DNA from 2 places in the Nakamurella sp. genome. Region 2 is predicted to be linked to the other one. Evidence: riboswitches for the same ligand, from Rfam matches in the RefSeq annotation. Region 2 holds a riboswitch; the other holds the start of a gene.
What was found. Region 2 has a riboswitch for thiamine pyrophosphate ahead of ACOJUF_RS18510 (ABC transporter substrate-binding protein). Riboswitches for the same ligand answer to the same signal wherever they lie in the genome.
Positions count from the first base shown of each region.

Region 1: it holds a riboswitch for thiamine pyrophosphate, as region 2 does, so the genes downstream of both, ACOJUF_RS20355 (FAD-dependent oxidoreductase) here and ACOJUF_RS18510 (ABC transporter substrate-binding protein) in region 2, are expected to answer to the same signal.

Region 1 is NZ_JBMDXT010000452.1:6,076-12,362, reverse strand. It holds gene ACOJUF_RS20375 (PHA/PHB synthase family protein) at 1-1,151, shown strand, start outside; gene ACOJUF_RS20370 (hypothetical protein) at 1,472-1,753, shown strand; gene ACOJUF_RS20365 (thiazole synthase) at 1,908-2,717, opposite strand; gene thiS (sulfur carrier protein ThiS) at 2,714-2,914, opposite strand; gene ACOJUF_RS20355 (FAD-dependent oxidoreductase) at 2,911-4,149, opposite strand; TPP riboswitch at 4,217-4,326, opposite strand; gene thiE (thiamine phosphate synthase) at 4,979-5,620, shown strand; gene malQ (4-alpha-glucanotransferase) at 5,755-6,287, opposite strand, start outside.
Region 2 is NZ_JBMDXT010000408.1:9,456-15,742, reverse strand. It holds gene ACOJUF_RS18525 (ABC transporter ATP-binding protein) at 1-867, shown strand, start outside; gene ACOJUF_RS18520 (ABC transporter ATP-binding protein) at 837-1,616, opposite strand; gene ACOJUF_RS18515 (ABC transporter permease) at 1,609-2,382, opposite strand; gene ACOJUF_RS18510 (ABC transporter substrate-binding protein) at 2,508-3,581, opposite strand; TPP riboswitch at 3,574-3,669, opposite strand; gene ACOJUF_RS18505 (DUF1295 domain-containing protein) at 3,816-4,655, shown strand; gene ACOJUF_RS18500 (oxygenase MpaB family protein) at 4,652-5,512, shown strand; gene ACOJUF_RS18495 (threonine/serine exporter family protein) at 5,492-6,287, opposite strand, start outside.

The sequences.
Region 1 (6,287 bases), on a different contig from region 2:
TCGGCGTCAACGTCTGCACGACGCCCGGGAGCGTGGTCCTGCAGAACGAGCTCATCCAGCTCATCCAGTACACGCCGACCACCGAGAACGTCTTCAAGCGGCCGCTGCTGATCGTGCCGCCGTGCATCAACAAGTACTACATCCTGGACCTGCAGCCGGCGAACTCGTTCGTCGGCCACGCGGTCGAGCAGGGCCACACCGTGTTCCTGGTGTCCTGGCGCAACGCCGGGCCGTCCCAGGAGAAGGTGACCTGGGACGACTATCTGGAGCAGGGCGTCCTGACCGCGATCGACGCCGCGCTCAAGATCAGCAAGGCCGACAAGATCAACGCCCTCGGCTTCTGCATCGGCGGCACCCTGATCTCCAGCGCGCTCGCGGTGCTGGCCGCCCGCGGCGAGAGCCCGGTCGCCAGCCTGACCCTGCTGACCACCCTGCTGGACTTCGCCGACACCGGCGAGATCGGCCTGCTGGTCACCAAGGAGGGCGTGGCCGCCCGCGAGTCCGCGATCGGCAACGGCGGCCTGCTCAAGGGCAGCGAGCTGGCCCAGGTGTTCGCCGCCCTCCGCGCCAACGACCTGATCTGGCCGTACGTGGTCAAGGGCTACCTCAAGGGCCAGGCGCCGCCCGCGTTCGACCTGCTCTACTGGAACAGCGACGACACCAACCTGCCCGGCCCGATGTTCTGCTACTACATCCGCAACACCTACCTGGAGAACAAACTGCGCGAACCGGGCGCGCTGACCATGCTCGGCGAGAAGGTCGACCTGGGCGCCCTGGACATCCCGGTGTTCGTCTACGCCTCCAAGGAGGACCACATCGTCCCGTGGACCTCGGCGTACGAGAGCACGCAGCTGCTGCGCAACGCCACGTTCGTGCTCGGCGCCAGCGGGCACATCGCCGGCGTCATCAACCCGCCGGCCAAGATGAAGCGCAACTTCTGGACCGCGCCGGACGGCGGCGGGACGCCGGCCGACCCGAACGCCTGGTTCGAGGCCGCCGAGAAGGTCCCGGGCAGCTGGTGGCCGACCTGGTACGAGTGGCTGGCCCCGCACGGCGGCTCCGAGGTCAAGGCCCGCACCAAGCTCGGCAGCGCGCAGTTCGCGCCGCTCGAGGAGGCCCCGGGCAGCTACGTCAAGCAGAAGGCACCGTGATCGACCCGCGCTGATCGACCCGCACTGATCGACCCGCACTGATCGACCCGGGCCGATCGACATGACGGCGCACATCCGGGCGCGGTGACGCCCCCGGAGGTGCGCCGTCCGCGTTCGTCCGGTCACACTCGGGATCTTTTCGGCGGCGCCCGGCGCTATACCTGAGGACGCGCGGTACGACGGTCCGCCGAACGCCGCAACAAAATGTAGATGCACTGCTTGACCGACCGCGCAGTGCTTGGTAGACTACGCAGGACGATCGGAACGGAAGAGAGTTTCTCTCCCGCGTCCGGCCCCCCGACAACCGAAAGGAACCTGACATGTCCGACTTCGCCAAGCAGGCTCAGGAAGCCGCCGAGCAGTACCTGGCCGCGATCCAGAAGATCCAGGACGCCTCGCTGGACGCCATCTCCCGCGTGACCTCCGCGATCCCGGATGCCGCCAAGGACGCCGCCAAGAACGTCCCGTCGCTGCCGACCCCCGAGGGCCTGCCGACCGTCGAAGAGGTCTCCTCGATCTACTTCGATTTCACCGAGAAGCTCGTCGCCAACCAGAAGGCGTACACCGAGAAGTTCCTGACCGCGGTCAAGCCGCAGGTCTGACTCGTCTGACGGCCGCCGGCGGGGAACGCACCCCCGCCGCCGGCCGCGAGTCGCCGTGACGCCCGGTCCGGGCCCCGTCAGGGGTTCCGGCCGGGCGTTTGCGCATTTCCGGCCGGGGACGCCGACGGGATCGGCCGCCCGGCGCTCGCCCGGCTCAGAGCACGGCCATGCCCTGCACCGGGGACGAGGCCTGGGCGTGCCGGCGCTGCGGGATCCGGCCCGCCCGGCGGGCCGCCCGACCACCGAGCACGGCGTGCCGCATGGCCGCCGCCATCAGCGCCGGATCCTGGGCCCGGGTGACCGCGGTGGCCAGCAGCACCGCGTCGCAGCCCAGCTCCATGGCCAGCGCCGCGTCGGACGCGGTGCCGATCCCGGCGTCCAGCACCACCGGCACCGTCGCCTCGCTCACGATCAGCTCGATGTTGTGCGGGTTGGTGATACCCAGCCCGGTGCCGATCGGCGCCCCCAACGGCATGACGGCGGCGCACCCGGCCTGCTGCAGCCGGCGGGCCAGGATCGGGTCGTCGTTGGTGTACGGCAGGACGACGAAGCCCCTGGCCACCAGCTGCTCGGCCGCGTCCAGCAGTTCCACCGCATCCGGCAGCAGGGTGAACTCGTCGGCGACCACCTCGAGCTTGACCCAGTTCGTCTCCAGCGCCTCCCGGGCCAGTTCGGCGGTGAGAACCGCCTCGCGGGCGGTGCGGCAGCCGGCCGTGTTCGGCAGGATCCGCACCCCGTGCCGGTCGAGCACGTCCAGCAGCGACCCCTCCGCGGCCACGCCGTGCCGGCGCATCGACACGGTGCACAGCGCCGTCCCGGACGCGGCGATGGTCTCCTCGACGACGGCCATGCTGGCCGCCCCGCCGGTGCCCAGCAGCAGCCGGGAGGCCAGCTCGACCCCGGCCACCACGAACGGATCGGCCGGGCCGACCGGGGGCGACGACGGTTCGCGCACGGTGCTCATCCGCCCTGCACCGCCGTCACGATCTCCACGACGCTGCCGTCCCGCAGGGCGGTCTGCGGCCAGAGCGAGCGGGGCACCACGTCGCCGTCCAGGGCGGCCGCGCCGCCCCGGCCGCCACCGGTCTCCCCGGTGACCAGACCCTGCAGGGTCGTGCCGACCGCGACGTCGCGTGGCCGGCCGTTCACCACCACGTTCATCGGACCTCCTGGGGGGCGCGGCGCTCCGGCTGGAACGCGTCGAGTGCGGGCGGCAGGTCGCCGTCCGCGAGCAGGGCGGCCACCCCGTCACCGGTGATCGGGGTGAGCAGCACACCGTTGCGGTAGTGACCGGTCGCGACGACCAGCCCGTCGATCCCGGTCCGCCCGATCAGCGGGGCGTTGTCCGGCGAGCCCGGGCGGAGGCCGGTGCTGACCTCGACCAGCTCGGCCTCCGAGACCGCCGGCAGCAGGGACTGGGCGTCCCGCAGCAGCTCGTACACCGCCCCGGCGCGGGGCGTGCAGTCGAACCCGGCCTCCTCGCTGGAGGCGCCGATGACCAGCTCGGCGGTGCCGGACCGCCCGCCGCGCGCGGGCCCGACGCCGGGCCGGGCCGGTGCGGCGCCGTCGCCGGACGCCGGCCCGTCCGGGTCGCGGGGAACCAGGTAGACCGGCGCACCTTTGACCGTGCCGCGCAGGATCAGCGGCGGCATCGTCTCGACCGCCATCCGCAACCGCACCGTCTGGCCCTTCACCGGATGCACCCGGGGACGCGCCCCCTCCGGCAGGCCGGCGATCCGGCCGGAGTGCGCACCGGCGGCCAGCACGACGGTGCCGGCGGCGAGGGCGGTCCCGTCGGCTAGCGTGACGCCGTTGACCCGGTCGCCGGCCAGGTCGATCCGGGCGACCGGGGCGTCGATCAGTGCGGCCCCGGATCCGGCGACGGCCGCCAGCAGAGCCCCGTGCAGCCGGCGGTTGTCGACCTGGTGGTCCTCGGGGGCGAGCAGGCCACCCGGCAGACCCGGGGCGATCCCCGGCACGAGAGCACGCAGCTCTCGCCCGGTCAGGGTCTGCACCGGTTGGCCGAGCGTGGCGGCGAACCCGGCCAGATCCCGCAGGGCCGCCAGGTCGGCCGCGTCCCAGGCGGCGACGACCGTGCCCGACCGGCGGTAGCCGATCGACCGGCCGGTCACCTCCTGCAGCTCGGCGGCGAACGAGGGGTACCGGGCGGCGGAGGCCAGATTCAGGGCGAGCAGTGACTGCTCGCCGTAATGCAGCTCGGTGACCGGAGCGAGCATCCCGGCGGCGGTGCGCGAGGCGCCGGAGCCCGGCGCCGGGTCGACGACCGTGACCGACAGACCACGCTGCCGGCAGCGCCAGGCGATCGCCAACCCGATCACGCCGGCGCCGATCACCAGCACGTCGGCGGCCGGACGGCGACGTTCCGTCGGCTCCATCGGTACCCCTTCCGTCGGCGGGCTGCCCGGACGGGCAGGGGTACCGTCCGGCACCGACTCGTCCGGCCCGGGGAAGGGGCAAACTCCCTACGCCGGCATGATCCGGTTCAGGTCGGACGGTCGGCGGCTGGCAGCCACCCTCTCAGCCCGATCCATCGGGCTCCCGCGTGCACCGCCGACCCTACGGCACGCGGCGCCCCGGTGGAACGGGGCGGCAACCCCGGTGCAACCGGACGGCCCGGGTCGCGATGCGGACACCGGATCACCGGCCGCGTGCCGGACGCGGGTGGCCGGACGCGGTCGACGCGGGTGGCCGAACGCGGGTGGTTCGGGGTCGGCCGGGGCGGGCCCCACCCGCGCCGACTTGCCACCTTCGGCCCCGATCCGGCCCCGGGGCGGGCCCGGCCGGCGCCGACTTGCCACGTTCGGCCCCGATCCGGCCGAATCCAGGGCGCAACCTGGCAAGTCGACCGGGTATCGGCGCGGACCGGAACCCGGACCATCGGCGCAGCCCAGGCGGGGCCCCACCCGCGCCGACTCGCCACCTTTGGCCCCGATCCGGCCCGATCCAGGGCACAACCTGGCAAGTCGACCGGGCATCGGCGCGGCCCGGAACCCCGGTCCCGGGGAGACCCGGACCGGTGAACCGCGGGGGTCCCGGACCGCTCACCCGCGCCGGGTGGTGCGACCGGTCTGCCACCCGGGGCCCCGTAGGGTTCCGCCGGTGACCGAGCAGCAGCATCCCCGCCTCGTCGATCCCCAGCCCGGCGCGCCCCGGCCCGTCGACCCCCGGACCGGCGCGCCCCGCCCCGGCGACCCACGCGCGGCCCTGGCGCGGGCCCGGCTGTACCTGTGCACCGACTCCCGCGCCCGGCAGGGCGACCTGGCAGACTTCCTGGACGCCGTGCTGAGCAACGGCGTGGACATCGTGCAACTGCGGGAGAAGGGGTTGGAGGCCCGCGACGAACTGCGCCTGCTGGAGGTATTCGCCGACGCCGCGGCCCGGCACGGCGCGCTCTGGGCGGTCAACGACCGGGCCGACGTGGCGCTGGCGTCCGGGGCGCCGATCCTCCATCTGGGCCAGGACGACCTCCCGGTGCCGCAGGCCCGGCGGATCGTCGGCGACGAGGTGCTGATCGGCCGGTCGACCCACGACCCGGCGCAGGCCGACGCCGCCCGCGGCGAACCGGGTGTCGACTATTACTGCACCGGCCCGACGTGGACCACCCCGACCAAGCCGGGCCGGCCGGCGGCCGGGTTGTCGCTGCTGGACCACGCCGCCGCGCATCAGGACCGGCGGCCGTGGTTCGCCATCGGCGGCATCGAAAGCCTGAACCGGCTCGACGAGGTCATCGCCCGGGGCGCCCGACGGGTCGTCGTCGTGCGGATGATCACCGAGGCGGAGGACCCCGGCGCGGCCGCCCGGGCCGCCGCCGACCGGCTGGCGTCGACCGGTGACACGTGGGCATGAGGGCATGACGGCCTCAGGACAGGCTGACCGGCGCCGGCCCACCGCTCCTCCCGCGCGGATCAAGTCGGCGACTTCCGTCCCACCCGTCACATTCGGGGGTTGTTGATCCGCGCCGGCGTTGTTGATCCGCGCGGTCAGCGCTCGTTGACGACCTCGGCCAACCGGCGGGCGCGGCGGGAGGTGAAGACCTGCTCCAGGCTCAGCGGGGCGCCGTCGGGGCCGGTCAGCGGCACCCGCCAGTTCGGGTACTCGTCGACGGTGCCGGGCTGGTTCTGGGTGCGCCGGTCCCCCACGAGGTCGGTCAGGCTGACGCTGATCAGCCGGGACGGCGTCCAGGTCAGGTAGCGGTGCAGGGCGTGGATGGTCGCCTCCAGCTCCAGACCGGCAGGGTCGGGCGCGTTCGGGTCGAGCGTGTCCGCGACCGCCGTCGCGGTCGCGGCGGTCAGCGCTCCGCGCACCCGAAGTTCGTCGATCCAGGCGGCGCGCTCCGCGTCGTCGGCGGCGAGCTCCTCGTCCAGGCTGCGGGTCAGCAGGCCGAGGGAGTCGCGCAGCCGGACGTGATCGCCGGCCAGGTAGCCGGCGGTCGGCGGGAGGTCGTGGGTGGTCACCGAGGCCAGGCAGTACTCCCGCCACCACTCGGGCCGCAGCGGCCGGCCGTCCCCCTCGA
Region 2 (6,287 bases):
GCCGGACGCGAGCTCGTCGGCCCGCGGACCCGGGTCGCGCCGCAGGACCGGCGGATCGGGCTGCTGCCGCAGGAGGGAGCGTTGTTCCCGCACCTGACCGTGGGCGGCAATGTCGGCTTCGGGCTGCCGCCCGGCCCCGAGCGCGCGTCCGCGGTCGACCGCTGGCTGGACATCGTCGGGCTGGCCGGCACGGCCGGACGGCGGCCGGAGGAGCTGTCCGGCGGCATGCAGCAACGGGTCGCGCTGGCCCGGGCGCTGGCCGCCGACCCGGCGTTGATCCTGCTCGACGAGCCGTTCTCGTCGCTCGACGCGGCCCTGCGGATGACCGTCCGGGAGGAGATCGCCTGGGTGCTGCGGGACGCCGGGACGACCGCGGTGCTGGTCACCCACGACCAGGCCGAGGCGCTGTCGCTGGCCGACACGGTGGTGCTGCTGCTCGGCGGCCGGGTCGAGCAGGCCGGCCCACCGGCCGAGCTCTACCACCGCCCGGTCAGCCTGGCCGCGGCCGCGTTCGTCGGCGAGATCGTCGAACTCGCCGGGGACGCCCGCGGCGGGGTGGTCAGCTCGGCGTTGGGCCGGTTGCCGGTCCGGCTGCCGGTGCCCGACGGGCCCGTGACGATCGCTCTGCGCCCGGAGCAGGTGCGGCTGGCCGCCCCCGGAACCGGGGACCGGCCGGAGGTGACCGCGCAGGTCGTCGAGCACCGCTATTACGGACCCGACACCGTCATCCGGGCCCGGCTGGCGTCCGGCGAGCTGGTCGCCGTGCGCGCCCCCGGGTTCGCGCCGCGGCGGCCGGGCGAGACGATCACGCTGGCCGTGGACGGCGACGTGCTGGCCTACCCGGAGCTTTCCCGCGCCGGGGAGTGAAGCAGGTCCAGCAGATGGGCCTCGAGGTCGACGAACTCCGGCGCGGTGAGCAGGCGCAGCTCCCGCGGCCGGGGCAGCGGGACGGCCAGGTCGCGGACGATGCGGGCGGGCCGGGGGGAGAGCACCAGCACCCGGTCGGCCAGGTAGATCGCCTCGCGGATGTCGTGGGTGATCATCAGGACGGTCCAGTCGTGCCGCCGCCAGACGTCCTGCAGCCAGCCCTGCAGGTCGGTCCGGGTGAGCGAGTCGAGCGCGCCGAACGGCTCGTCCAGGGCGACGATGTCCTTGTCCTGCACCACGGTCCGCAGCAGGGCCGCACGCTGCCGCATCCCGCCGGACAGCTCGCCCGGGTAGGCGTTCTCGAAGCCGGTCAGGCCGAACTGGTCGAACAGGGCAGCTGCCCGCCGGCGCCCCGCCGCGCGGGGGACACCCTGCACGTCCAGGCCCAGCACGGTGTTGTCCAGGATCGTCCGCCACGGCATCAGCAGGTCGCGTTGCGGCATGTACGCGCAGTGCCCGACGGTGCCGGTGATGTCGGCTCCGGCCAGCTCGACGCGGCCCGCGTCGGGCGTCTCCAGGCCGGTCAGCACGTTGAACAGGGTGCTCTTGCCACACCCGCTCGGCCCGATCACCGCCACGAACTCGCCCCGCCGGACGGTGGTGTCGATCCCGTCCAGGACCGGCAGCGGCCCGGTCGGGGTGGCGAACGACTTGCTCACCCCGCGCAGCCGCAGGTCCCGGTCAGCCACGACGGGTGCCCGACGGGCCGGCGGATGCCGCCCGGAGCCAGGGGCAGACCAGCCGCTCCACCAGGTAGGTCAGCGCGAACAGGGTGACCGACAGCAACGCCGTCACCAGGACCGCGGCCAGCACCAGGTCCGTGCGGAACGAGTTCTTCTGCATGCTCATGTAGATGCCCAGGCCGCTGGTCGCGCCGACGTACTCGGCGAAGATCGCGGCGACCACCGCGTAGGTGATGCCGATGCGCAGCGCGGTGAAGAACCGCGGCAGGGCGCCGGGCAGCCGCAGCAGCCGGAACTGCTGCCACCGCGACGCCCCCATCGAGGCCAGCAGCCGGCCGGTCTCCCGGTCGGCACCGGCGAATCCCTCGATCAACCCGATCGCCACCGGGAAGAACGTGGTCAGGATGATCACCAGCACCTTGGGCAGCAGCCCGAAGCCGAACCAGATGATCATCAGCGGGGCGATCGCGATGATCGGCAGGGTCTGCGAGCCGACCAGCAGCGGGACCAGGGCCCGGCGCAGCCACGGCACGAAGTCCACGGTCATGGCCACCGCCCAGCTGACCACCAGGGACACCGCGAACCCGATGAGGGTGACGCCCAGCGTGGACAGGCCGTGCCGGGCCAGGTCGTCCCGGTTCAGCCAGCCCTGCTCGGCGACCCGCAGCGGGGAGGGCAGGATCTGCGGCCGCACCCCGGTCAGCTGCACCGCGAGCTGCCAGCCGACGAGCAGCAGCAGCACGACGACCAGGGCCGGGCCCACCGTCCGCAGCAGACGGCGGGTCCGGGACGGCCCCGGTCGTGGTTCCGCCGCATGTGCGGGCGCGGGGGCCGGCCCGGGGGTCGGCCCGGGGGTCGGCACGGCGGCGGTGGGGGTGACGGGCTCCGACCTGATCGTCATGGGCTCAGGTAGTCGTCGGTGAACAGCGTCGCGTAGTCCGGTTCGGCGGTCAGCGGGGCGCCGTCCGGCCCGATCAGCAACCCGTTGTCGTAGAGGAACTTTCCGTACCCGGACCACTGGGCCAGGGTCTGCGGGCCGACCGTGCCGTCGGCCGTCTTCATGTACGTCGAGGCCAGCAGCTCCTGGCTCTCGGTGACCAGGGACGGGTCCGGGAAGGCGCCGGGGTTCTGGTCCATCAGCAGCGTCGCGGCCGCGTCGGGGTCGTCGGCGGCGAACTGGTAACCGCGCTGCAGGGTTCGGACGAACGCGCGGGCCGCGTCGGGATGCTCGCCCAGCCAGCCGCGGTTGCCGATGACGACGATCGAGTACGCGTCCGGGAAGCCGTAGTCGGTGTACGTGAAGTACTTCATCGGGGTGCCGTTGTGCTGCGCCTCGATGCCCTCCCAGGCCAGGAACGGAATGGTGAAGTCGACGTTGCCCGAGTACAGCGCTTCGTAGGCCGAGGTGCCCAGGGTGACCGTGGTGAAGTCGCCGGTGCCGCCGGCGTCCTTGATCACCGTCTTGAGCAGCGGTTCCTCGGTGGGTCCGCCGAATCCGGCGTAGGTCTTGCCGTCCAGATCCTTGGGCGAGGTCAGGTCGGCGCGGTCGGCCCGCACCCCGATCGCCGTCGCCCAGTGCTGCAGCACGGCCATCACCGACACCAGGTTCGCGCCGGCCGCCTGGGCGACCGTCGTCGAGTCCTGGAAGCTGATGCCGAACTCGGCGTTGCCGGCGTCGATGATCGTCTCGGGCAGCGCCGTGTTGTACGGCAGGATCTGCACGTCCAGCCCGGCGTCGGCGAACCAGCCCTGCGCCAGGGCGACGTACAGGCCGGTGTGGTTGGTGTTCGGGGTCCAATCAAGGGCGAACCGGATGGTGGTCTTCGCGCCGGGGGTGGTGCCCGAGCCGTCCGCGGAGCCGGCCGCCGAGCTGCCGGGCGGGGAGCCGCCGGAGGCCGAACAGCCGACCACCGTCAGGACGGCGGCCAGGAGGAGTGCGACGGCGGGTGCGCGCCGCAGGCGGGGTCGCATCGAACGACAATCCCTTCGCTAGTACGAACTAGATCAGGTTCAACGGGTGTTTTCTCAGCCCCGTGGCGGGGCACCCCGTGTCGAGAGCACACCCTACTCCTGCGCGTCCGACGCCCCGGTCGACCGTTCGGGCGAGCATCTTGGGGGCATCCGGCGGGGCCGGTCGGGCGGTAGTCCGGCCATCGGGTCGGGCCCGGCGGGCACGGACGAGGGTGAACGGCGAGAGGGAGATCGATGGGACTGACCGGGGTCGACGGCAGGAACCTGCGCCGGGTGGTGGGGGCGGCCGCTGCGGTGACCGCCGCGGTGCAGACCGCGACGGCGGTCGCGGCCCTGCGGCGCGGCCGGCGCGACTACGTCGACGCGGTCTGGGGTCCGGGCCTGGGGGCGATCGCGGTGACCGCCGCGGCGGTCGGCCGGGGCGACCCGGTGCGACGCTGGGGCCTGGCCGCGGTCACTTCGGTGTGGGCGGCGCGGTTGGGCGGCCAGATCGCCGGCCGGCTGCGCACCAGCGACCGCGAGGACCCGCGCTACACCGAGTACCTGGAGGGGGACTCCACCGCGGCGGTGGTCGGCAAGGTCTTCGTGACGCAGGGGCTGGCCCAGCTGGTCGTGTCGGCGCCGATCCAGCTGGCGGCGGCCAGCGCGGTACCGCGGACCGCGCGGCGGTGGCTGGTGCCGGCCGGGCTCGCGGTCATGGTCGCGGGGACGGCGATCGAGGCGCTGGCCGACCGGCAGAAGGACCGGTACCGGGCGCGCACCGACGAGGCCAAGCCGCCGATCCTGGACACCGGGCTCTGGGGCTGGTCGCGGCACCCCAACTACTTCGGCGACTCGCTGGTCTGGGACGGGGCCTGGCTGGCGTCGGCCGCATCCGCCCCCGGCGGCTGGACCGTGCCCGCGCCGGCGCTGATGAGCTACCTGCTGATCGTTGCCACCGGCGCCCGGCGGACCGAACGCCGGATGCAGGACCGGCCGGGCTACCGCGAGTACCAGCGGCGGGTGTCGTTCTTCGTCCCGCTCCCGCCCGGAAAGCGGGACGAGCAGCGGGACGAGCGGCGGAGCCGCCGATGACGGGCGACGACGGCCTGTTCGGGCCGGCCAGCGTCACCTGGGCGGTGCACGCCGATCCCGTCTTCCCGGTGGCCGGCGTCCGGGCGCTGCTGCTGCAGGCGCTGCACCCGGTGACGATGGCCGCGGTCGCCCAGCACGGCGGCTTCGACGAGGACTTCTGGGGCCGGCTGGAGCGGACCGTCGGGTACGTCAACACGGTGACCTTCGGCCCGGCCGGCGAGGCCCGACGGACCGCGGCCCGGGTTCGCGGCGTGCACCGGCGGTTGCGCGGCACCGACCCGGCGACCGGCCGGACCTTCCGGCTGGACGAGCCGGATCTGTTGCTGTGGGTGCACTGCTGCCAGGTCGAGTCGTACCTGGGCACCGCCCGCCGGGCCGGAGCGCCGGTCGACCTGGCGGCCGCCGATCGCTATGTGGCCGAGCAGGTGCTGGCGGCCGAGCTGATCGGCATCCCCGCCGACCTGGTGCCGACGACGGTGGGCGGCCTGCAGGACTACTTCCGGGCCGTGCGCCCGGTGCTGGCCGTGTCCGACGACGCCCGCCGGGCCGTCCGGCAGCTGGCGGTGCCCCCGATGGCCTCCTGGGTCCGCCTGTTGACCCCGGCCTGGCCGGCCTGGTTGACGCTGGCCGGGCTCGCGGCCGGCCTGCTGCCGCGCTGGGCCCGCCGGTTGTACCGGTTGCCCGGCCTGCCGATCACCGACCCGGTGGCCACCGCGGCGCTGCGGGCGTTGCGGGCCGGGACGGCGATCCTGCCGGAGCGGTTCTCCGGCCCGCCGGAGGTGCGGGCCGCGCGGGCCCGGGCGGCGGCCCTGGCGGCCGCGTCCCCGGCGGGCGGGTCAGCGGCGCCGGCGGCGTAGCCAGTCCGGGGCCAGGGCCGAACCGAAGACCACGCCCAGGGCGATCGCCACGAACGTGACGCCGGCGGTCAGGATCGAGGTCACTCCGGCGTCCCGCGTGTCGCCCATCACCTGGGTGACCCCGACCAGGGCCACGGCCCCGGGGACCAGCAGCCAGAACGCGGGCAGGAAGGTGACCATGGTCGGCGGCCCCGACCGCTGCCCGGCGGCGAACACCGCGACCGGGGTCATCAGCGCGGCGCCGACGAACCCGGACAGGTAGCTGCCGACCAGCAGACCGCCCAGGACCTGCCCGGCGAACGCGACGTACAGCACGAGCAGCATCCAGCCCAGCGACCGTGGCCGTCCGGAGAAGGTCAGCAGCACGCCGACCCCGAAGACCAGGACGCCGAGCCAGGGGTTGACCGCGCCGGCTGCACCGCCGTCCGCCGGTGCGATGGTGATGACGGGCAGGCCGACCAGCTGCACGCCGCCGACGATGCCGATCGCCAGCAGGACCAGCTGCAGCCCGCCGGAGATGAACCGGCTGGCCCCCGAGATCATCTGCCCGGTGGCCAGTTCCAGCACCGCGGTGGTCAGCACCCCACCCGGGATGAAGGTGACCAGGGCGCCCAGCACCGGCGGCAGGAAGCCCGGATCCAGGCTGGTCCGGGCGAGCAGCGCCACCGCGGCCGAGACGGCGAAGGCGCAGCCGATCGGGACGAACACCTGCAGGGCCGCCGACCGGCCGGTCGCCCACCACTTGACCAGGCCGACCCCGGCGCCGAGCACCGCC